Regions from separate parts of the Dechloromonas denitrificans genome, predicted to be linked through region 3. Evidence: riboswitches for the same ligand, from Rfam matches in the RefSeq annotation. Region 3 holds a riboswitch; each other region holds the start of a gene.
What was found. A riboswitch is a leader RNA that binds a small molecule or an ion and turns the genes downstream of it on or off. The one in region 3 is predicted to bind cobalamin.

Region 1 (5,980 bases), 1.3 Mb from region 3:
GAATACCAGCTCGGAGGCCAGATCCATTTGCCACAGTGACAGGCTGGTGTTCCAGCCACGCAGCGGTGCGGCACGCAGGCCGATTTCCGAGCCGCGGGCCTTGACCAGCAGCGGGACGGCCATCGTCGCTGAACCGTCCTGCGGGTTGGTTCTTGCTGTTGCACCACGCACATCGTTGCTGTGGAAGCCATTACCCCAGTTGGCGTAAAACTCGGTGGCGCCGAGCAGGTTGAAGGGGCCGATGGTGACGCCGAGTTTGGGACTGGTCTGGCCGGCACTGATATCGCCGCCATTGCTCATGTTGTTGGCGCCACCCAGGGCGCTGGCCTGGGCCCGGATTTCGTCGCGGCGCAGGCCGATGTTGCTGCGCAGCCACGGGGTCCACTGGCTACGCGCTTCGAGATAGAAACCGAGTGCCGTCTCGTTGATGCGGTCTTCGCGAACGGTGTTGGTGCGCTGGCGATTTTCCGTGCTGTACAGGCCGACATGGCTGATCCGATCCTGACGCAGCGAGATGCCGGCGGTGATTTCGCTGTCCTTGAACTGTGGACCGAGAAACCAGCTGCGGCTGGCCTGGCCGCCCCAGATGCGTCGCTCGTCAGCCTGCTCGTGCTGGTCGCCGTTCAGGCCGTTGATGTAACCGGACGGGGCAGAGAAAAGATTGAGCCCGTAGTCGATGAGATAAACATTGGCTCGCGTCGCACCCTCTTCACCGGTTCTGGCCCATTCGCCGGATAGGCTGTAGCGGTGCGTTTTGCCGCCATCGTTGGCCGACAGTGCACCGTAGCGACCGATCTCGCCGTTCTGGATGGCACGTTCGGGAACATGTTCGGTCGCCGTCCAATCCGCCTTGTAAGCCATTGCTGTGATGGCGTAGCCATTGTTCGTCGTACCGTTCGAGAGACGCAGCACGATATTTGTCTTTTTCAGGTTTTCCGGCTGATCCCAGGGGCCGTCGTTGCCGGCGAGCTCTAGTGCGCCGAGCAACTGGTGACCGGCTAGTTCACTACTGCCGGCCGTCACCAGGCGGCGAGAACCGTTGCGGCCGATACTCATGTCGACAAACGGGCTGGCCAGGCTGCGCTGATAGTCGATCCGGGCCGAGCCGGCCGTCGCGAAATCGCCATCATCCGCCGCATAGACGCCCTTGCGGTATTTGACGCTGGAGATCAGTTCCGGGATCAGGAAATTCAGATCCATATAACCCTGACCATGGCCATGGCTGACCATGTTGGCCGGCATGCCCATGACGTGGGTTGAAAAGTCGCTGCCGTGATCAAGATTGAACCCGCGCAGGAAATACTGGTTGGCTTTGCCGTCACCCGAGTGTTGTGTGACGATCATCCCCGGCACCACTTCGAGCACTTCGGCGGGTCGCAGCAAGGGGCGATTGGCCAGTTGTTTGGCGGTGACCGTACCTTCGGTGGCCGAATCGGCAACGCCGATCAGATTTTGCTGGCCACTGCTGACGGTCACTTCTTGCAGTGTCGGCACACCGGCAGCCTGGGCGCCACCCGAAAACGCAAACAGCAGGGCAGCTGTCAGGGGCGATGTTCTAAACAATTTCACTGGCATGGCGAGTCTCCGCAGGCGGGGTAGACTCGAAGGGGCGCACTTGACGCAGCGCAATCGCCACAACGGGGATTTCCCGTGAGCAGACAAGCCGGACGAACGAAAAATGGCAGCACGCACAAACCTTTCATCAGGGACACCCCGCCCCATCATTGGTTGGAAAGTTGTTGCGGCAGGTCTCCTGGCTCTCGGTTCATCGCGCTTCGCAGCCTTCCCGGGGTGAACCAGTGGCAAGAGTGGCGAAGCGCTCGCCGATAACAGTTGCGGGGGCAGCCCCGGATTTCGAGTCAGACTCGGCACCGGATTCCCTTTTAATCCCCAGCGTGGGGAACCTTCAACAGTCTGGATTCTAACGGCATGGTCGCTGGGGCGTCAATGATGTTTCTACTATGGGTAGTGGTTATGCTTGTTGTTTTCTACTGTATATGGTGTTTTTTGAATGCAGATTCCCTATCCCTGAGCCGGTCGATGTGCCGGGATCGTCGGTGGGCAATATTGGCCGCCCCCAGGCTTTGGCAGCCGTGGGGGGAAACGGCTCAGCGCTTTGCCGTAGGCGCCGGTGCGTCAATCAACTGATGAAACGCCTCATGGACATCAAAAAACGCCGCATCCACATCGATCAGTTTGCCTTTGCATTTGCCTTGCAAAGCGTTGATCGTGGCGACTAGCGGTGTCGCGTCCGAAGACTGGATGCCCTTGGCCAGTTTCTCCATCTCGGCAGCCTTGTTGCAAGCGTTGCGCGAACGTTCCTTGCCGGGACGTGCATGCCAAATCGGCGCCAGCACTGCATGAAACGCATCAACGTCTTGGGGAAATTCGTGATGGTGCTTGTGCCCCGGATTTTCGGCCAATGCGGTTGTGAGCCAAAGTGCCGACGAAACGGTAAAAAGTATCCTGCTAAGTTTGTTGATCATGACATTCCTGAAAAAGTAAAAATTTCGACATTCGGGACGATCCATACGCTATCCGAACTGTCGTATCAAATCGTCCGGCCTGGCTTTCAAAATTGACCTTGCAAAGCCACCATCGTTGGCTGGTTTGGATTGAAGCGCGGGCCAATGGAGAAGCGGCAGGATAGCAAAATGTTGCGAGAGCCTCCGAAATCCCGAATGAAAGGTAGTTATTTGGTATGGGACACACCTAGGGCCTTCGGATTGTTTTGATCCAAATCAAGCTGCGCCAAAACATCAGAGGCACATTGCACGCTCAACTGTTCCCACAGCCTGAGCCAGGAGAAGCAATGCGCGATGTAAAGTCTGTCCAGATTGATACCCTGTTGGGTCGAATCCCTTTGTTTGGAGGACTTTCCTGCGACGAGACCTTCGAAGTTGGCAAGGCCTGCCAGACGCTGAATCTCCAAAAAAACGACATGCTGTTTCGATCAGGGGATGGCTGTTCTGGTCTGATGATCGTGATGTACGGCCAGGTGAAAGTGGCATTCTCATCACCCCAGGGCACCGAGAAGGTCGTCACCATACTGGGCGCAGGGCAGAGCTTTGGACAGACCGAGCTTATTTTGGATCAGCCCTACCGTGCTCATGCGCAAGCGCTGGATGACACGCTGGTGCTACAAATCGCGAAGACGACAATTCTCGACCTGGTCACCCGTAATCCGGGCTTCACCCATAATTTGCTAAGTTCTCTGTCGCAGCAAACGCATGACCTGATGGTCGATTTGGAAGGGTATACGCTGTGCTCCGGCGCCAAGCGCGTACTAACCTTCCTGCTGCGTGAAGCAACCAATCAGGAATCATGTCAGGAAACCACTGTCATCAGGCTGTCTGCGCCTAAAAGCGTCATTGCCTCTCAGCTAAGTCTGAGCCCCGAACATTTCTCCCGGACTCTCCACGAGTTGAGCGCCCAAGGTCTCTTTACCATTCAGGGCCGCGACATTCACATCAACAGCATCTCCCGATTACAACTGGATTTGGCCTAATCAGGATTGGCGAGCGCTTGTACCCAATCCCCCCTTCCTCCCACTACCCTGGCTCGATCAATGATTGCTCTCGAGACTAATGCGATTTACACCATTGAACTGTGCAGCGGAGCTGCCCAGCAGTGGAAATACCTTGGTCAAGACAGCCGGGGATTGGTCTGGTGGATGGATGTGGAAACCAAGCAGGAATTCAACGAGGCTTCCCTGATGTATGCGTGGAGCGTGAAAGAAAAAGCACCTTCACACAGGCGGTAGTGAAATTACTGCGCACAGAGATGGGGCAGGGAATAGCAGCGAGAAGCGTATTTCCAGGCTGGAGTATTCCTCTTTCTCGACGGCTAGAGGGGTGAGTTCCTGATGCAGCGAGTCAGGAGGGGCGTCTCATCAGGCCGCGTGACTTAATCAAATTCAAGATAGTCAGCTTCATACCTGCATGATTGAACAGCAATTTAGCGTCAGCCGCATCCCAGAGTTGTTTTGTGAGTGGGTTATCGGCTACATAGCCGATGACTGACTCCATGAAGCAGTTATCTCAAGATCAGCTAGGCTTCTGAGCCTGTCTTTGGGGATGCTTGCTCGTAGCTGACTTACGGCAGACAGCTTGATTTCAATAGCCGCACATCGGACAGTTGGCTGAACGGGTGTTCTCGGCCAGAAGCGGTAATTGCCTGCCCAGCAGACCAAGGTCCGCAATCCATAACAAAAGAGTCACTGGACTTTCATCAACATTTCGACAATACTCGAATCATGGAAACCTTAAACGCCGCTGAACTTCTCGCCGCTCTGGGTCATGAATCCCGTCTGGCTATCTTCCGATTGCTGGTTGAAGCCGGGCCGGATGGCATTAACGCCAGTGCAATTGGCGAGCAACTGGGGATGGCGCCCGCCACGCTGTCGTTTCACTTGGCACACCTCAGCCGGGTGGGCTTGATTACGGGCGAACGCGAAAGCCGCTTCATTCACTACTCCGCCAACTACAGCACGATGGATGACCTCATTGCCTTCCTGACCAGCAACTGTTGCCAGGGCAATGCCTGCCTTCCCAAGACTGCTTGCTGTGACACCACCGAGAAGCGCCGCACCAAAGCTGGAAAGAAAGCCTGATGTCGAACCTCAAAACCGTGCTGGTGCTGTGCACCGGTAACTCCTGTCGCTCCCAGATGGGTGAGGCCATCCTGAATCATGACCTCGCAGGTCTAGTGCGTGGTATCTCTGCTGGAACTAGTCCCCAACCCAAAGTGGCTGACGGCGCCATCGAGGCACTGAAGCTGGCTGGCCTGCCGACCGATGGCCTGACACCCAAGACCTTCGAAGCCGTCATGCATGAAGACATCGACCTCGTGGTTAGTGTCTGCGACAACGCCAGGGAAACCTGCCCGGTCTTTCCTCGCCCAGTGAAGCGCATCCACGTTGGTTTCCATGACCCGCATGGCGAGCCACTGGACAGCTTCATTGCCGTTCGTGACGACATCCGCACTCGCTTGGTGCCGGCTGTTCGTGACGCCTTGGGGCTGTGAGGAAATAAGATGTCCGCCCAATGTGAAATGACCGCCAAAATCGCCGCCGGCGCTCCGATGAGCGTATTCGAACGCTTCCTGACTGTCTGGGTCTTCCTCTGCATCGTCACCGGCATCGCTTTTGGCCAGATGGCTCCAAGCGTATTCCAGGCTATCGGCCGACTTGAAGTGGCGCAGGTCAATCTGCCGGTCGGCTTGCTCATCTGGGTGATGATTATCCCGATGCTGGTCAAGGTCGATTTCGGCGCCCTAGCCGAGATGAAACAGCATGTGCGCGGCATTGGTGTGACGCTGTTCGTCAATTGGCTGGTCAAGCCGTTCTCGATGGCTTTTCTCGGCTGGCTGTTCATCCGCAACCTGTTTGCGCCGATGTTGCCGGCCGAGCAACTCGACAGTTACATCGCTGGCCTCATCCTGCTTGCGGCTGCTCCCTGTACGGCCATGGTCTTCGTCTGGAGCCGTCTGACCAACGGGAATCCACTATTCACGCTGTCGCAGGTCGCCATCAACGACACCATCATGCTCTTCGCTTTTGCGCCGTTGGTCGCCTTTCTGCTCGGCATTTCGTCGATTACCGTGCCGTGGAACACGTTGCTGACCTCCGTTTTGCTTTACATCGTGATTCCGGTCGCGCTCGCCCAACTCTGGCGGAAGTCGCTGCTATCCAAGGGACAAGAAGCTTTCGATGTTGCCATGACCAAGATTGGCCCGTGGTCCATCTCTGCATTACTGGCGACGCTGGTGCTGTTGTTTGCCTTCCAGGGAGAAGCCATCCTCAGACAGCCGCTGGTCATTGCTCTGCTGGCGGTGCCAATTCTGATTCAGGTGTTCTTCAACTCTGCACTGGCCTATTGGTTGAACAAGGCGGTCGGTGAGAAGCACAACGTCGCCTGCCCCTCCGCACTGATAGGTGCATCCAATTTCTTCGAGTTGGCCGTGGCCGCCGCCATCAGCC
Region 2 (5,980 bases), 290 kb from region 3:
ATGCCGGCAATGTCCAGGGTGGACTTGGTCGTCCGCTCGGCCAGTTTCCGGACCTCATCCGCCACCACGGCAAAACCGCGACCCTGTTCGCCGGCACGGGCGGCCTCGATCGCCGCATTGAGTGCAAGCAGGTTGGTCTGGTCGGCCACATCCTTGATTACCTGAACAACGGCAGAAATCTGGTCGGCATCCTTGCCGAGCGACTCGATGACGGATGAGGCACGAGACACTGTTTCACTGATCGTGCCCATTTCATCGACTGTCCGCTGAATGATCTGACCACCTTCTTCGGAAATATCGGCCGATTCGGTGGCCAGTTTCCGGGCGTCGCCGGCGCTGTCGCTGACGGTGTTGATGCTAACCGTCAGTTCCTCGATGTTGGCTGCCATCGAGGCAGCGGCAGAGCTTTGGCTGGCTGAACTGGTGGCAACCTCGTTCGAGGCGATCGAGAGGGCCGAGACAGCTCCCTTGACCTCTCCCATACTGTCTTGAATGCTGTGCATCGAGGTTTGCACCTTTTCCAGCATTCGGTTGAGCGCGCTGACCATGCTGCCGATTTCATCGCTGGCGGTGTATGCGACGCGTTTGGTCAGGTCGTTGGTCGCAGCAATCTCGACCACCGTGTCGCGGGCAATGTCGATCGGACGCATGATGGCACGCAGGATGGACAGACCGAACCCGACGATCAGTATCGCCGACAGCGTGATCACGATAATTGCCGCCTGCTTGGCATCGCTGGCTGCTTGCTGAGCCATTTTGAAAGATTTCTGACCTTCTGTCAGATTGAGGTCGATAACCTTTTGCAAGCTGTCGTTCAGCATTTTGGTCAGCGTCCGACGCTGTGCAATTAATTCACGTATTTCGTTGGTTTGGCTATTGAAGGCTTCATCTGTTGTGGCCTTGCTGAGTTTTTCCTCGGCACGAACAATCTGGCCTTCGGCCTCCAGCCATTGGCCCAAGTGTCGTTTGGCTTCATTCCACAAGGCTTGTTCTGTTGCATCGGCATAGGTCGCTTCATAAGCCTTACTTGATTCGGCCAATGTCTTGTTCGCATCTTGCTTCCGTTGCCTGATTACTTCCATCTCGGTGCGTTTTTTTTCCGCACTGATGCCGCTGTGCAGCGTCATTGTCTGGTAGGTGCTTCTCGAGAGATTGGTAATGGCTTCCTTGAAGGTCAGCAAAGCCATGACTGAAGGCATTCTGTTGCCACCGATGTCTTCGATCGCATCTTGTTCGATGATGATGCCGCGCAGTCCGAATCCGCCGACTGCCAACAAGGCAATGACTGATAAAGCCAGCAGCAAGACGAGTCTTTGTTTGATGTTCATGGTTGAAGCCCCTTGGTTGTTTTTGGGTTTATGGCCGATCAGCCGATCAGTCTCCATGGTCGGCTTATTACTGACAGCTTATTCTGTTCTAGTTGTAATGGAACTGCAATTGCACTTTTACCCACTTTGGCGGCACTTTAATAGAATCATCTCTTTCCCTCGAAAACTCGCGTCTTTGCTATATCGCCGCCATACTGTCGGCTTGTTCAAGGGACATGTTCCGACATGGTTGTGACAAATATTCGATTTGTGATTGAAAAACTCGATCTTTATACAAAGCTGATGCGGCTCGACAAGCCGATCGGCATCCTGCTGTTGCTTTGGCCGACCCTCTGGGGGTTGTGGCTGGCCGCGGCGGCCTGGCCTGACTGGACGGTCCTGTCGGTATTCGTGCTTGGCACCGTGCTGATGCGTTCGGCCGGATGCGTGATCAACGATTATGCCGACCGTGATTTCGACAAGCATGTCGAGCGTACCCGGGAGCGTCCCCTGACGGCTGGGCGGGTGACGGTTCGAGAAGCCATGGCCCTGTTTGCCGGTCTTTCCCTGCTGGCTTTTGCGCTCGTCCTGATGCTCGGCAATCCGCTGGTAATCGCCTTGTCGATCCCGGCCGTCTTCCTGGCTGCGAGCTATCCTTTTACCAAGCGCTTCCTGGCCATTCCGCAAGCGTATCTGGGGATTGCCTTTGGTTTCGGCATCCCGATGGCCTACGCCGCACAACTCGGTCAGGTGCCGGCCGAAGCCTGGTGGCTGCTGCTGGCCAATGTTTTCTGGGCGGTCGCCTACGATACCGAATATGCCATGGTCGACCGTGACGATGACCTGAAAATCGGCATCAAGACGTCGGCGATTACTTTTGGCCGGTTCGATGTGGCAGCGGTCATGGCCTGCTACGGCATGACCTTGCTGCTGCTTGGCTGGATTGGCCATGGGCGGGGTTGTGGCCCGGTTTTCTTTCTGGCGCTGGGCATTGCTGCCGGGATCATGGCGGTTCATTACCGCTGGATTCGTCGGCGCGAGCGCATGGCGTGCTTCAAGGCTTTCTTGCATAACAACTATGTCGGCGCGGTGATTTTTGTCGGCATTGCACTGGATTTCTGGCTCAAATGAAATATCACGACTTGCGCGACTTCATGTCGCAACTGGAAAAGACCGGTGAATTGAAGCGTGTCACGGTCGACGTCGATACGCGCCTCGAAATGACCGAGATCTGCGACCGCGTGTTGCGCGCCGAGGGGCCGGCCATTCTCTTCGAGCAGCCGGTCAGCGGTTCGACCCGGCACGACATTCCGGTCCTCGCCAACCTGTTCGGCACGCCCAAACGCGTTGCGCTCGGCATGGGCGAGGAGTCGGTGCAGGCCTTGCGCGAGGTCGGCAAGCTGCTCGCCTACCTGAAGGAGCCGGAGCCGCCGAAAGGCCTCAAGGATGCCTGGGACAAGCTGCCCATCCTCAAGCAGGTTTTGAATATGGCACCGAAAACGGTGTCGACCGCGCCGTGCCAGGAAATCGTCTGGGAAGGCAAGGATGTCGATCTGGCGCGCCTGCCGATCCAGCATTGCTGGCCGGGTGACATCGCACCGCTGATCACCTGGGGCCTGGTCGTCACCAAGGGGCCGCACAAGAACCGGCAGAATCTCGGCATCTACCGCCAGCAGGTGCTCGGCCCGAACAAGGTGATCATGCGCTGGCTGGCGCATCGCGGCGGCGCACTCGATTTTCGCGAGCACCAGCTGGCCAATCCCGGCCAGCCTTTCCCGGTCGCCGTCGTGCTCGGCTGCGATCCGGCGACCATTCTTGGCGCGGTAACGCCGGTGCCGGATTCGCTGTCGGAATACCAGTTCGCCGGCCTGCTGCGCGGCGGCAAGACCGAACTGGTCAAATGCATCGGCTCGGCTCTGCAGGTGCCGGCCTCGGCCGAAATCGTGCTGGAGGGCGTGATTCATCCCGATGAAATGGCGCTCGAAGGGCCGTATGGCGACCACACCGGTTACTACAATGAGCAGGCCGAATTCCCGGTCTTTACGGTCGACCGCATCACGATGCGCAAAAAGCCGATCTACCACAGCACCTACACCGGCAAGCCGCCCGACGAGCCGGCCGTGCTCGGCGTTGCGCTGAACGAAGTGTTCGTGCCCCTGCTCCAGAAGCAGTACCCGGAAATCGTCGATTTCTACCTGCCGCCGGAAGGCTGCTCGTACCGGATGGCCATCGTCAGCATCAAGAAGGCTTACCCCGGCCACGCCAAGCGCATCATGTTCGGCATCTGGTCCTTCCTGCGCCAGTTCATGTACACCAAGACGATCATCGTGGTGGATGACGACATCGACATCCGCGACTGGAAGGAAGTGATCTGGGCGATGACGACGCGCATGGACGCGACGCGCGACACGACGCTGGTCGACAACACGCCGATCGACTACCTCGACTTCGCATCGCCGGTGGCCGGCCTCGGCTCCAAGATGGGCCTGGATGCCACCAACAAGTGGCCGGGTGAAACGACGCGCGAATGGGGGCGGCCGATTGTCATGGACGACGGCGTCAAGAAGCGAGTCGATTCAATGTGGCAGGAACTAGGCCTTTAGGATGGATTGACCCACAGCGCACCGCCTTGAGAGAATCCGCGCTCCTGTTGGAATCGAAATACGGAACACGGTGCAAATCCGTGGCGGGCCCGCCGCTGTAACCGGGGACGAAGACTGCATGGTCGCCAGACCAGCCACTTGCGAGGCTTACCTCGCCGGGAAGGCGCAGCGCTTCGGCTGATCCGGAAGCCAGAAGACGATTCGATTCCTGACTGGAGCCAAGGCAAGGGCTCCGGCTGACCGCATGCGAAAAACGTGTGGTCAGCCGGGGCCCTTTTTGTTTTTGTCTTCCCGAGGAGTGGAAAATGTCCCAGATCGTCTCTCAAGTCGCGTCCAACGCCGTTGAAACCCAGCCGGCCACTGCGCAGCAAGCGCAGCCTGTCGCCCCGACCATCGCCATCCGCAAGAGCTGCAATCCGGACGGTATCGGCCTGTCGCACTATGTGCTGATGGACCGGAAGGCGGCCAAATGAACGCAGTGCTCACCGAGCGTGCCGCCCGCGGCACGCTTTTCCAGCCGGTCGATATCGGCCACCCGGTCTATGCTGCGGTGACCGATCCGCAAACCGCCTTCTGGGCGCTGGTCGACAAGACCCGGGCCCACGAAGCCGGCCGCGATCCGGCGCTGCTTGCCGCCTACGGCGCCAAGGCCGAACAGTTCGCGCAGGAGCTGCATGCCTTGCGCTTCGGCCTCAAACCTTCCGGCGTTTATTTGAACCCGACCGAGCGCTGCAATCTCAACTGCACCTACTGCTACCTGCCCGATACCCAGCGCAGCGGCGGCAGCCACATGCCGGTCGAGACGCTGCTCGCCTCGCTCGGCAAGCTGCGCGACTACTTCCGTTCGGTGATGCCGCCCGACCGCAAGCCACGGGCCATTTTCCACGGCGCCGAGCCGCTGATGAACGCGCCGGCCGTCTTCGAAGCCATTGATGCCTTCGCCGACGATTTCGTCTTCGGTCTGCAGACCAACGGCACCTTGCTCGACGACAAGGCGCTCGACTTCCTGACCTCGCGCAATGTCAGCATCGGCCTGTCGCTGGATGGTCCGGTGGCGGACATTACCGACGCCACCCGGCGGACCTGGGGCGGCAAGAGCGTGCACGCCAAGGTGCTGCGGGCGATGGAGAAGCTGCGCGGCTACGGCTCGTGGAGCGTCATCACGACCTGCACGACCGAAAACCTGCCCTACCTGACGCGCATGGTCGAACTGTTCCATGCCTATGAAGTGCCGACCTGCATGCTCAACACCCTGCGCTGCACCTTGCCCGGTGCCCGTGGGGTCAAGCCGGCCGACGGCGACATGGCCAAAGCCTTCTTCGCCGCGATGGACCGGACCTATGAGCTCTACCAGGAAACCGGGCGCAAGCTGATGGTGGCCAATTTCGCCAATATCCTGATCGGCATTCTGGCCCCGACGGCGCGTCGGCTGATGTGCGACATCTCGCCCTGCGGCGGCGGCCGTGCCTTCTTCGCGCTGGCCGCCGACGGCAGCCTCTACCCGTGCAGCGAGTTCATCGGCCTGCCGCGCTTCAACGGCGGCAGCCTGCTGACCGGCGGCGTCGAGGCGGCGCTAGCTTCGGCTGCCTTCAAGGAGGTGACGACGCGTGACGTCGACCGGTTCAGCCCGTGCGGCGACTGCGCGATCCGCCACTTCTGCGGCTCGCCGTGCCCGGCTGAAGCGGTCGAGATGAACGGCGGCATGGACAAGATCGGTGCCTTCTGCGATTTCTACAAGGAGCAGGTCAATTACGCCCTGCGCCTGATCGCCGACGGCAAGGCCGATGACTATCTGTGGGACGGCTGGGACGAGGGGACGGAAACCGTTTTTGCGCTGAGTTGAGTCCGAAGGGGGAGGGCGCTTTAAGATGGCGTACTCTCCCTTTTTCGCTGGTGCTGCTGTCGATGACTTCCCCGCTTGCCATTTATCCGACCGATCTGACCTCGCCGCAGCATGCTCTAGCCTTCATCGACTTGCTCGAACACTACGCCCGTGACCCGATGGGCGGCGGCGAGGGGCTTGCCGATTACGCCAGGACGCATCTGGTCGAACAACTGAAAAACTTGCCG
Region 3 (5,980 bases):
TCATCCTTGCTTGGCGCTGCCGTCAGCACCACCGCATGACCTTCGGCCTGCAGGCGGCTGATCAGCGCAACCATGCGCTCAACCGGCCAGCATTTGAAAAACCAGCGCGAGGCCGGGTGAATGTGGATGAAATCACCGCCATTCAGGCCGAATCCCTGCAAATGCGCCGCCACACTGGCTTCGGCCGTCGGCCCCGGAACCAGGCACATGCGCCGTTCTTCAGGCGTCGGCTGAATGCCGATCCGGCGCAGCGCGTCGAGATTGGCCTCGACCATGTGCCGGAAAGCATTGCGCGGCGCAGTCTGGAGATGCGTAAAGCTCTGCTTCCAGCGCTTGCTCCGGCCACCGACCGACGGCCCGACCGACCAGCGCGGCTTGAGCAGGCGGCACAGCCAGGCCCCACGCCAATGTTCGGTCAGGTGGATGACCAGGTCGTAACCACGGGACTTGAGCGCGTTGTAGAGCGCCAGTTCAGCCTTGCTCTGGCCGACGATACCGAGTTTCTTCCATTTGCGGTCGATGGTGTGAACCTGCGCAATTGCCGGATGCAAAGTCACCATCTCGGCCGTGTCGGCATAAACCAGCGCATCGATCTCGACTTGCGGCGCATGCGCCTTGAGCACCGAAAACACTGGCGAACTGACCAGCACATCGCCGTGATGGCGCAGCTTGATGACCAGCACCCGGCGAACTTCGCCGAGCGGCACGGCATCGCCCAGAGGATTGAATATTTGCATCCCGGTATTTTACCGGGCTAGCTCGACCGTCGTCAGCGATCCGTAGTCAAAAACCAGTTCGCTCCAGCGTTCCGGCGACAAATTCCGCCAATGTGCCAGCAACACCCGGATCACCCCGGCGTGCGTGACAAGCACCGCTTCCGGCACGTCCAGCCCGGCCACGAAATCGAGTGCCCGTTGCTGCAGCATGAACGGCGACTCGCCGCCAGGCGGCACGAAATGCGCGACATCGCTCGCCCAGGCGTCGATCTGCTGACGCGGAATGGCATCCCACGGTCGACCTTCCCAATCGCCAAAATTGATTTCCGCCAGACGGGCATCAAGCCGGGGCGAAGGATGCAGGGCCTCGGCCAGATGCCGGCAACGCTGCAAGGGACTGCTCCACACAGGCAAGCCGGACGGCAGGCGAGGACGCAAGGCGCACGCGGCGGCCTCGACATTTTCGGCTGCCAGATCGAGTTGACCGTAGCAAATACCGGCCTCGACCCGTGGCCGCGGATGACGAACAAGGTGAAGAATCATCCAGGCGCCACAAATTTCACGCGTCAGGCGTAGCGAATCGGCCGCGCGCGGAGGCGAACAAATTCGGCCAGTTTGCGATCCTCGACCAGCAAGTGATGTTCGTAACCCTGGACGATGAAGTCGACCAGCATGCTGACGGCGCGCTGCTCGCCAAGAATGGTCAGTTCGAAAATATGCGTCAGCTGCTCGACCGTTTCATTATGCAAACGGCGATGCTCCTCGGCGCCGGGATACGCAATATCGGTCATATAGCGTTCTTCCTCAACAAAATGAGCGCCTACATAGCGCATGAATTTGTCGAGAAAACCGGAGATGAATTCCGAATGAACGTCGGCATCGGCGTGCGCCATCATTTCATTGAAGAAACCGATGAACAGCTTGTGGTCATAATCCAGACGCGGCTGCCCGACGCTCATGGCAGGGTCCCACACTACCGCATCGTAATTTTTATGCATGCCAAACCCGCCCTCTAACTTTTCGTCACATTGTCGCACAACAGCAAAGCCGAACGACATAAGCCGATTGCATGAAACGTTACCGACGGCTCAGACCGGCAACAATGCCAGCACGCCAAGATAGAACGCAATTTCACTCAACTGCTGGGTGGCGCCGAGACAGTCGCCGGTATAACCGCCCAGCCAGCGCATGAAAAGCCGTGACAGCCAAGCCGTCATCAGTGCAGCGAGCAAACACCCGGCCACCGCCTTGACCGGCGGCAGCCCGGCCAAAGGCAGCAAGGCAAACCCCGCGGCCATCAGCCAGGCCGGCCAGGAAAGACGATTGGCCAGCGGCCTGGCCTTGGAAAGCGCATCGTCGCGGACATAATCCATGCACGCCAGCAAGGACGTTGCGCAAAAGCGTGAAACGGCATGCCCGGCGAGCAGCACCCAAGGCAGCAGGGCTTCGTCCAGCGCGACCAGCAAGGTGAACTTGCCGGACAAGGCCAGGACCAGCGCTACCACGCCATAACTTCCGACCCGCGAATCCTTCATGATTTCAAGAATGCGCTGCTTTTCCCAACCGCCGCCCAGGCCATCGGCCGTATCGGACAGGCCATCTTCGTGAAAAGCCCCGGTCGCATAAATCGTCGCCGCCATCGATAGCAGGACAGCCACCGGCTTGGGCCAGAGCCAGGCCGCCCCGAGATAAACCAGCGCCCCGATACCGCCGACCAGCAGGCCGACGGCAGGGAAATAGCGCGCGGCTGAATTCAGTGCCTCGGCCGAATGCCCAACCCAGCCGGGTACCGGCAGCCGGGTGAAAAAACGGATAGCCCCGAAAAAATATTCCAGCTCACGCTTCAACATCGGGGCTTATTCCTGCTCGGACACGCCGGCCGACTCGAAACTGGCCATTTCATTGAGGAAAGCCAGCGCCGCACGGACCAGCGGATAAGCCAGCGCCGCTCCGGTACCTTCGCCGAGCCGCAAGCCGAGATCAAGCAGAGGCTCGGCCTGCATTGCGCGCAGTTGGGCCTGATGCCCTGGCTCGGCCGAGCGATGGCAGAAAATGCAGTAATCGGTCAATGCCGGGAAAAGCTTTGCTGCGGTCAACGCGGCCGAACTGACAATAAAGCCGTCGATCAGCAACACCATTTTGGCTTCCGCCGCCGCCAGCATGGCGCCAACCATCATGGCGATCTCGAAACCCCCGAATTCGGCCAGCACGGCGAGCGCTTCATCGCTGCCTCCGGTGGCCCGGTAACGACTCAACGCCTTATCCAGCAAAGCCTGTTTACGAACCAGGCCGGCATCGTCCAGCCCGGTGCCGCGGCCAACCGCCTCGGCCAGCGAAACCCCGGTCAGACAATGTGTAATCAGCGACGCCGATGCCGTGTTGCCGATCCCCATTTCGCCGAAGCCAACAACATTGCAACCGCCCGCCGCCAGACCGCGCACGATCTCGGCGCCGCTGGCAATCGCCACTTCGCATTGCGCCAGGGTCATTGCCGGCTCATCGATGTAGCTGGCCGTTCCAGCGGCGACCTTGGCGTCGATCAGACCCGGACGACGACCGAATTCATGGGCCACCCCCGCGTCGACCACGGAAAGCGCCATACCGTTCTGGCGGGAGAAAACATTGATCGCCGCACCGCCGGCCAGGAAATTTTCCACCATCTGCCAGGTCACTTCCTGCGGGAAAGCTGACACACCGGCCTTGGCCGCACCATGGTCGCCGGCAAAAACCAGCATCTGCGGCTGCGTGAGCTGCGGCGTCAGGCTGTGCTGGATCAGCCCGATTTTCCTGGCAAGCGTTTCAAGCTGGCCAAGCGCGCCAAGCGGCTTGGTTTTCTGGTCGATTTTGTGTTGCAGCGTAACGGCCAGCCCCTGGTCGGGGCGAGTGATATTGAATTTTGAATGCATCCGATTCTTTCTGTTCGAAAAAGCAAAAGGGCCTCGCGGCAACGTTTGCAAAAACGTCGCCACGAAGCCCTGTCCACAGGCTTCCGGCCCAAACTGACTCGATACGTCTTCTGGCTCTCGGATCAGCCGTTTGCCGCACCTTCCCGCCGGGTCTGTTTCCCCATAGGCAGTGGTTTGTCGCGACATCCGTCCCCGATTACAGCGGCGGGCCCGCCACGGAATTGCACCGTGTTCCGTTACATCGAATCGGGCCGAATTATCCGGCTTGCGGCGACCCGGCGCAATCACCTAAAGTGCCGACCATGAAAGAACTCATTCTTGGTGGTGCCCGTTCGGGCAAAAGCGTTCACGCTGAAAAACGGGCAGCCGAATCCGGCCTCAAGGTCGTCTACCTGGCCACGGCCGAACCCCGCGACGGCGAAATGTCGCGCCGCATCGCCCATCACCGCGCCCGCCGCCCGGCCGAATGGGGCTGTGCCGAAGAAACTCTTCACCTGGCGCAACGTTTGCGCGAACTGGCCGCGCCGGACACCTGCATCCTGGTCGACTGCCTGACCCTATGGCTTTCCAACCTGCTTTTTGCCGGCCTGGCCGGCACCCAGGCCGAAGCCGGCCAGGCCATCGACTGTCCGCTGTTCGACGGCGAGACGGCCGGCCTGATCGAATGCCTGCCGGGCCTGCCCGGACGCATCATCCTCGTCTCCAACGAAGTCGGCTGGGGCATCGTGCCGATGCATCCGGTTTCCCGACTGTTCGCCGATGAACAGGGACGCCTCAACCAACGCGTCGCCGCTGTTTGCGACCGCGTCACACTGGTTGCAGCCGGACTGCCACTATCACTGAAGTAGGGTTATTCTTCGTACTTTAATGCGGCGGAGGAACCATGCAGCGCTTGCTCGACATTCTGGCCTCCGGCATCCATGACACCAAGAATCAGCTGTTCGTCGCCGAAGCGCTGATTGCCGCGCGCGAAGCCGAACACCGCATCGATCTCGGCGAGGCACGCTACGCCATTGAAGCGGCCGCCGAGCGCCTGTCGCGCACGCTCGCCAGCTATCGGCTGCTCCGCCACGGCGCCCAACTGGCCATCGTACCAACCATCATTGGCGATCTTTGTGCCGAAGTCGGGCTGGCCCAGAAAGCCCACCTTGCCGCCAACGGCATCACCCTGAGCATCGATTGCCAGGCACCAGATGCCTGGCCGCTGGACCGTGACCTGATGACCGACATGCTCGGCAACGCAGTCCAAAATGCCGGCCGCTTTGCCCGCAGCCAAGTGCGCCTGACCGCCAGCGAATGCAGCGATGGCCTGCATTTGTTGGTCGAAGACGACGGCCCCGGCTTTGCCAATTTTCCACCTTCCAGCGGGACCGGGCTGCTGCTGGCCGAACGGCTGGCCCGGCTGCACTGCCGGCAGGAGCGGCATGGCAGCTTGCGCCTGAGCAACGACAGCCGGCTGGGCGGCGCTCGTTTTGAGTTGTTCATTCCGTAGATGAGCGATTACAGCAAAAAGCGTTTTCTCGTCATTGACGACCAGCCGCTGGCCCGCGACGCGCTGCGCAGCATCGCCCAGACGGTCGGTGCCTTCGCCGTCGAATTCGCCTCGAATTACCAGGATGCGATCTACCGCATTCGCAACAACGTACCGGACATCATCCTCTGCGACTACATCCTCGGCGACGGTCGCTCCGGCCAGCAATTGCTCGAAGAATTGCGCCGCTTCAACCTGCTGCCGGACGAAACCATCTTCATGATGGTGACCGGCGAACAATCCTACGAACAGGTGGTTTCTGCGGTTGAGCTGGTGCCCGACGACTACATCATCAAACCTTTTTCGCCCGACAAACTGCTCTTGCGGCTCAATCGGATTGTTCAGAAAAAGGATTTTTTCGCCGCTTATTACCGGGAAAAACGCCAGCAGGAATACCAAAAAGCACTGGCTATCCTGGCTGCGCAGCGCGATAGCGAAGCTGGCCGTCCCTACCGTTTCGAAATTCTTCGCCAGCAAGCCGAAGTGCTGCTCGCCACCGGCGATTCAAGCTCGGCCGAAACGGCTTATCGCCGGATTCTGGAAAATTACGATTTCCCCTGGGCCAGAGCCGGCGTGGCACGCTCGCTGCACCAGCAGAACCGGCTGACCGAAGCGCGCGAGGAAATTGATCGCGTTGTCGCCGGCACGCCACACTTCTTTGATGCCTCGGACATCAAGGCCAGCATCTGCATGGCCCAGGGCGAACACGAAGAAGCCCAGAAGGTGCTCGATGAAGTGGCCAAAAAAACCCCGCGCAACTATGTCCGCAAGCGCCTGCTGGCCGAAGCGGCAACGCTCAATGGCGACAGCGAGGCGGCTCGGGCGGC
Region 4 (5,980 bases), 1.1 Mb from region 3:
CCCAAAGTGCGTGCCGAAGCCGTCGAAGCGGCGCTGGCCGATGACCTGAACACGCCGCTGGCACTCGCCTGTCTGCACGAAACCGCCAGCGCCCTGCGTAAATGTACCGATCCGGACGAGCAATCACGCCTGCACGCCACGCTGCGTGACGGTGCCGACTTGCTCGGTCTGTTGCAAGCCGACCCATCCCAGTGGCGGCAGCAAGGGGGCATGGCGGCTGTGCAAACCAGCGGCCCGAGCCCCGAACACATCGAAACCCTGATTGCAGCCCGGCAAGCTGCCCGTGCAGCGCGTGATTTCGCCCGTGCCGATGCCCTGCGTCACGAACTCGCCGCGCAGGGCATCGGGATCGAGGACAAGGCGGCCGGCACCACCTGGCATCGCCTGCACGCGGAGCCCGTGGTATGACACGCCTGCTGACCCGTGGCCTCCAGTTGATCATTCGCGGCTATCAGTTGTTAATCAGCCCGCTGCTCGGCCCGCGCTGCCGGTTTCATCCCAGTTGCTCCCACTACGCCCAGGAAGCACTGCAAGTCCATGGCATGCGCCGTGGCGGCTGGCTGGCCCTGCGCCGTATCGGCCGCTGCCACCCCTGGCATCCCGGCGGGCTCGATCCCGTCCCGCCGGCCAGCACGGGCACCCCCACTGACAACATCAAGAGCCCCTAAAATATGCCCATCATCACGCTGCCCGATGGCAGCCAACGTACTTTTCCGCAAGCAGTCAGCATCGCCGAACTGGCTGCCGACATCGGCCCCGGTCTGGCCAAGGCCGCCCTGGCCGGCCGGGTCGATGGTCGGTTGGTTGACACCGCTTTTGTCCTCGACCGGGATACCAGCCTCAGCCTGATTAGCGCCCGCGACCCGGAAGGTGTGGAAATCCTCCGCCATTCTTGCGCCCATTTGCTGGCCATGGCCGTCAAACAGCTTTATCCGAGCGCCCAGGTCACCATTGGCCCGGTGATCGAGGATGGCTTTTTCTACGACTTCGCTTTCGAGCGCCCTTTCACCCCCGACGATCTGGCTCAGATCGAAGCCCGCATGCAGGCACTCGCCGCCGCCGATCTGCCGCTCAGCCGGCGCGAACTGCCGCGCGACGCAGCCATCGCCCATTTCGAGCAACTCGGCGAGTCCTACAAGGCCGAACTGATCCGCACCATCCCCGAAGGCGAAACCTTGTCGCTGTATGCCCAGGGCGATTTCGAAGACCTCTGTCGTGGCCCGCATGTGCCGAGCACCGGCAAGCTGCAGGCCTTCAAGCTGACCAAGGTGGCCGGCGCCTATTGGCGCGGCGATGCCAAAAACGCCATGCTGCAGCGTATCTACGGCACCTGCTGGCCGGATGCCAAGGCGCTCAAGGGCTATCTGACTCGCCTAGAAGAAGCCGGCAAGCGCGATCACCGCAAGCTCGGTGCCCAGCTTGACCTGTTCCATTTCGACGACTGCGCGCCCGGTTCGGTGTTCTGGCACCCGAAAGGCTGGACCCTGTTCCAGCAACTGATCGGCTACATGCGCACGCAGCAGGAGCGCGCCGATTATGTCGAGGTCAATACGCCCGACGTGATGGACCGCAGCCTGTGGGAAACTTCCGGCCACTGGTTCAACTACCGCGAGGCGATGTTCACGACGACCACCGAGGACGAGCGCGTCTTCGCCCTCAAGCCGATGAACTGCCCGGGCGCCGTTTCCCTCTTTGCTCAGGGGCTGAAAAGCTACCGCGACCTGCCGCTGCGCATGGCCGAATTCGGCAAGGTACATCGCTACGAACCGTCCGGCGCATTGCACGGTCTGCTGCGCGTGCGCCATTTCACCCAGGATGACGCGCACATCTTCTGCACACCGACCCAGATGCAGGACGAATGCGCGAGCACCATCGCCCTGGTCTTCGCCATCTACCGCGATTTCGGCTTCGACGATGTCGCCGTCAAGCTATCCACCCGACCGGCCAACCGCATCGGCAGCGACGACACCTGGGACCAGCTCGAAGGCGCGCTGTCCGGGGCGCTCGACCGGATGGGCATCGAATACCGGATCAATCCCGGCGAAGGCGCCTTCTACGGCCCGAAGCTGGAATTCGTGCTGCGCGACGCCATCGGCCGCGACTGGCAATGCGGCACGCTGCAGGTCGACCTCAACCTGCCCGAGCGCTTCGACATCAGCTACATCAGCGAACAGGGCGAACGCGAACGTCCCGTCATGTTGCACCGGGCGCTGTTCGGTTCACTGGAGCGCTTCACCGGCATCCTGATTGAGCATTACAGCGGCCTCTTTCCGCTCTGGCTGGCACCGCAGCAAGCCGTCGTGCTGAATATCAGCGAAGGGCAGGCCGACTATGCGCAAAGCGTGCTGAAAGTCTTGAAAAAGGCCGGGCTACGTGCCGCGATCGATCTGCGCAACGAAAAGATCGGCTACAAGATCCGTGAATACACACTGCAGAAAATGCCTTACCTGCTCGTCGTCGGCGACAAGGAAAAAGCCGAGGGTCGCGTCGCACTGCGCACGCGGGCCGGCGAAGACCTTGGCAGCTTGCCGCTGGCCGAAGTCATCGCCCGGCTGCGGCAGGAAGCGCAGCCGCCCGGCAGCGAGGCAGCATGCTGATCCGCAAACTGTTCAAGTTCGAGAACGCCCACATCGTGCGCGGCTGCAGCACGCGGCGTTGCTCGCATTCGATCCACGGCCACTCGTACAAAGTCGAACTACTGCTCGAAGCCCACGCGCTCGACCACGGCCAAATGGTCTACGACTTCGGCCTGCTGAAACACGGCCCGCGCACGCTGATCGATGCCTTCGACCACGCCGTCGCCCTCTGGTCGGGCGACGACCCGGACTACATCGCCGCCTGCCAGCGCTTTTCCGAGCGCTGGATTCTCATTCCCGTCTCGCCCAGTGCGGAGCAATTCTCACGGCTGTTCTTCTTGCTGATCGACCGCTTGCTGGACATGACCGAGAAGACCAACGGCGAGGCCGACGTGCGCCTGCACTCGGTCATCGTCCATGAAACCGAAACCGGCTACGCCCAGTGTTTTCGCGAAGATGCGGTCAACCCGAAAATGGGCCTGATTCTGCCAGGCGATATCGTATTTTCACCCGCCATACAGCAGGACTGGGCCGATGCTGCAGTGCGGAGTTTGCTGGAGCAGGCGCTTGATCAATCCGGTATCGACAAGCAGGTACAAATTGCCTCCTAGTCTGGTGACACGTATTATTCGTCCGTCCCGATACGTCTTTATTGATGCATCGGCACAAAAAACTGTCGACTCAGGCAATGACACAGCCCGACTGTTTTCAAAGGTGTCACCCCTTGCATCAGGTGCCTGTTTCGGTAACGAAACGGGTGAAACGGGAACGAGGTGCGCGATCAGCGATGATCGCAATGCCTCGGCTGCCCCCGCAACGGTAAGCCAGTGCGGCTACATCATGGTGAATCAACGATTCACCGGCCACTGCGCCATGACGTGGCGTCCAACCGGACGCGTGCGGATGGCGTGGGAAGGCGATGTAGCAAACCTGGCGAGCCCGGAGACCGGCCTGCTGCATTCCTGCTGTACGAGAAATCGGCACAGCGTATGCAATGGATCGTCTGCGGGGTTGCGGATGGTGACAGCGATGCGTCGACCATGGGTCGGTGCCGGTCATCTTTGCGCGTGCAGACGGTCAAGTTTAAGGATTTGACCATGCAAAGATATCTCCCTCGGGCAACAAATGCCTGTTTTCAACCGCGCAAATTGACGGCTACGGTGCTTGGTGCCATTGCTTTGTTGGCACCATCTGGCGTATTCGCAGATGATTCTGGGTCAGCACGTGCCAAGCAGGCAGCCTCCAACGTGGCCCCAGCCGAGCGTACTGCCGAGCTACCCACAGTGACGGTGAGTGCTGGCCAGAGCGAAATCAAGCGCATCTCCGCCGACACGTTGGATACCCGTTCTCTCGCCAACGTGCAGTCTGTTTTGCAGGACGTTCCGGGTGTCTCCTATTCACGTTCCGGCGGGCTAGGTGGCCAGATCGTGATGCGCGGGTTCAATTCAAATACGCCGCGCACCTTGCTGCTGGTTGATGGTGAGCGCTTTCGCGGGCGCAATACACTCGAATTCAACCTGATCGACCCCAACCAGATCGAGCGAATAGAGGTGTTACGCGGCCCAGGGTCAGCTTTCTACGGGCCGGATGCGATGGTTGGCGTAATTAACGTCATCACTCGCCGGGCCAAGGGTGATGTCAACGGCCCGCTTACGTTTACCCCTTTGCTCCGGGCGCTGGAGTACAACAGCGCCAGCGACATGAAATCGGTCCGGCTCGAAGGGCAGGCCATGGGCAATGGCCTGGATGCGCTGGTAGGCGTGAGCTACCGGACGGCAGGGAATTTTTCGTCGCCGGAAGGTACTGTTCCCAATAGCGATTTCACCGTTGGCCAGTTTGATTTGCGCGCCGGTTATCAACTTCAGCCCGGGCACCGCCTTGAATTGACGCTCAAGGCGGCCGATACGGAGAGCGGTCGAGCCGGCGGGATTGGCGGTGCACCTGGTTCGCCGCTGGTCGTCCAACGCGAAGACCCACTGCGTGAGCGCTATGCCCGCCTGGCTTATTCAGGTCGCCAGGAAGACTGGGGCGTGGAGCAACTCAACGCAAGCCTGTACGTGCGCAGCCTGTATTCGCGGCTGACGACGGAGAACCGCACGCAAAAAAACAAGCTGACGGTTTCCGAGAACATCGTCGACGGCCCCATCGTGTATGGCGGAAAACTCTCGGCACTGATGCCTCTTGGCCCGCATATGCTGACTTTCGGTACGGATTTTTTCCATGAAATGCGGAAAGGAGCTCAGTCCGGTTCGGAAGTCACAACGCTGAGCACGGGCAAGACAGTCATTACGCCCATCAGCCAGAACTCGCCGGATGCCGAACAGACCAATGTCGGGCTGTTCGCCCAACTCGATTATGTCTTCTCGGATGCGTGGTCGGCAAAGCTGGGGGGGCGAGCGGATTACGTAAAAAGCCGAACTGAAACCAGCCCCATCATTTCGCCGACACTGCAATCCGCTTATGAGCGCAACCGCGAGCGGACAGATCAGCCGCTGACCGGGGAGGTCAGCCTGGCCTACCACTGGAACGACAATCTCACGCTATGGAGCGGAGTCGGCACCTCGTTCCGCGTGCCATCGACTATCGAGAGCTTTGGTTCCAGTCGCCAGGGCACTGGCTACAACGTACCGAACCCCGAGTTGCGGCCCGAAGAGGGCAAGACGCTGGAAATAGGTACCCGCTACAGCGGGGCGGGCAAACGCCTGGACATCACCCTTTTCGATAGCCGTTACACCGATTTCATCGTCCGTGTGCCGATCACCTTTAATGGCCTTGCTTCCTTTCAAAACCAGAATGTGGGCAGCGCCCGGGTTCGTGGCATCGAGGTCGATGGCGGCTGGCAAATCAATCGGTCAGTTCAAGCCTATTTTGACCTTGCCTACCTGCGCGGCACGGACTCACAAACCAATCAGCCGCTGTCCTACCTGCCGCCGCTTAACGGACGTTTGGGCTTGCAGGCTGAGCTGGGTGGAAATGGGCAACTTGAACCCATCATGCGCTGGGCACGCGGCAAGCACGATGTCAACACAACGGCGGAAAGACCAACGGGCGGCTATGCGGTTTTTGACCTTTACTGGAGCAAGGATATGGGCCGCTGGTTGAATCGTGACGGGCGGACGGTTCTCAGCGTGGGGATCAGCAATGTTTTCGACCGCACTTATCGGCTGGCAACCACGGTTGAGGATATCCGCTATCCCATCTCGATGACCAACCCGTTACTCGAAACCGGGCGGGCATTCTCTGTCTCGCTGAAGTCGGATTTCTGACGCGATGAAGCCCGTAATCCTCATTCTTGGCAGCATTGCAATAATTCTGGTTTGGCTGGCATGGCGTCGTGACCCTGCGCTACTGAGCGGAGGTCTGCTCGAAGGCGGCAGGATGGCAGTTGATGTCTTGCCAATCAT

Region 1: it holds a riboswitch for cobalamin, as region 3 does, so the genes downstream of both, KI614_RS10950 (TonB-dependent receptor) here and cobT (nicotinate-nucleotide--dimethylbenzimidazole phosphoribosyltransferase) in region 3, are expected to answer to the same signal.
Region 2: it holds a riboswitch for cobalamin, as region 3 does, so the genes downstream of both, cbpA (modified peptide precursor CbpA) here and cobT (nicotinate-nucleotide--dimethylbenzimidazole phosphoribosyltransferase) in region 3, are expected to answer to the same signal.
Region 4: it holds a riboswitch for cobalamin, as region 3 does, so the genes downstream of both, KI614_RS05860 (TonB-dependent receptor) here and cobT (nicotinate-nucleotide--dimethylbenzimidazole phosphoribosyltransferase) in region 3, are expected to answer to the same signal.

Annotation. Positions count from the first base shown of each region.
Region 1 covers NZ_CP075187.1:2,297,437-2,303,416, reverse strand. The annotation lists gene KI614_RS10950 (TonB-dependent receptor) at 1-1,575, opposite strand, end outside; cobalamin riboswitch at 1,726-1,923, opposite strand; gene KI614_RS10945 (hypothetical protein) at 2,109-2,531, opposite strand; gene KI614_RS10940 (Crp/Fnr family transcriptional regulator) at 2,813-3,508, shown strand; gene KI614_RS10935 (hypothetical protein) at 3,569-3,763, shown strand; gene KI614_RS10930 (ArsR/SmtB family transcription factor) at 4,256-4,612, shown strand; gene KI614_RS10925 (arsenate reductase ArsC) at 4,612-5,025, shown strand; gene arsB (ACR3 family arsenite efflux transporter) at 5,035-5,980, shown strand, end outside.
Region 2 covers NZ_CP075187.1:428,239-434,218, forward strand. The annotation lists gene KI614_RS02095 (methyl-accepting chemotaxis protein) at 1-1,328, opposite strand, end outside; gene ubiA (4-hydroxybenzoate octaprenyltransferase) at 1,554-2,438, shown strand; gene ubiD (4-hydroxy-3-polyprenylbenzoate decarboxylase) at 2,435-3,910, shown strand; cobalamin riboswitch at 3,942-4,131, shown strand; gene cbpA (modified peptide precursor CbpA) at 4,216-4,383, shown strand; gene cbpB (peptide-modifying radical SAM enzyme CbpB) at 4,380-5,753, shown strand; gene KI614_RS02120 (GNAT family N-acetyltransferase) at 5,816-5,980, shown strand, end outside.
Region 3 covers NZ_CP075187.1:133,323-139,302, reverse strand. The annotation lists gene rfaQ (putative lipopolysaccharide heptosyltransferase III) at 1-737, opposite strand, end outside; gene cobC (alpha-ribazole phosphatase family protein) at 747-1,259, opposite strand; gene KI614_RS00655 (bacteriohemerythrin) at 1,283-1,675, opposite strand; gene KI614_RS00650 (adenosylcobinamide-GDP ribazoletransferase) at 1,805-2,566, opposite strand; gene cobT (nicotinate-nucleotide--dimethylbenzimidazole phosphoribosyltransferase) at 2,573-3,622, opposite strand; cobalamin riboswitch at 3,705-3,883, opposite strand; gene cobU (bifunctional adenosylcobinamide kinase/adenosylcobinamide-phosphate guanylyltransferase) at 3,925-4,470, shown strand; gene KI614_RS00635 (ATP-binding protein) at 4,506-5,114, shown strand; gene KI614_RS00630 (response regulator) at 5,115-5,980, shown strand, end outside.
Region 4 covers NZ_CP075187.1:1,259,805-1,265,784, reverse strand. The annotation lists gene cysS (cysteine--tRNA ligase) at 1-408, shown strand, start outside; gene yidD (membrane protein insertion efficiency factor YidD) at 405-668, shown strand; gene thrS (threonine--tRNA ligase) at 672-2,597, shown strand; gene KI614_RS05865 (6-pyruvoyl trahydropterin synthase family protein) at 2,591-3,187, shown strand; cobalamin riboswitch at 3,291-3,546, shown strand; gene KI614_RS05860 (TonB-dependent receptor) at 3,566-5,842, shown strand; gene KI614_RS05855 (permease) at 5,847-5,980, shown strand, end outside.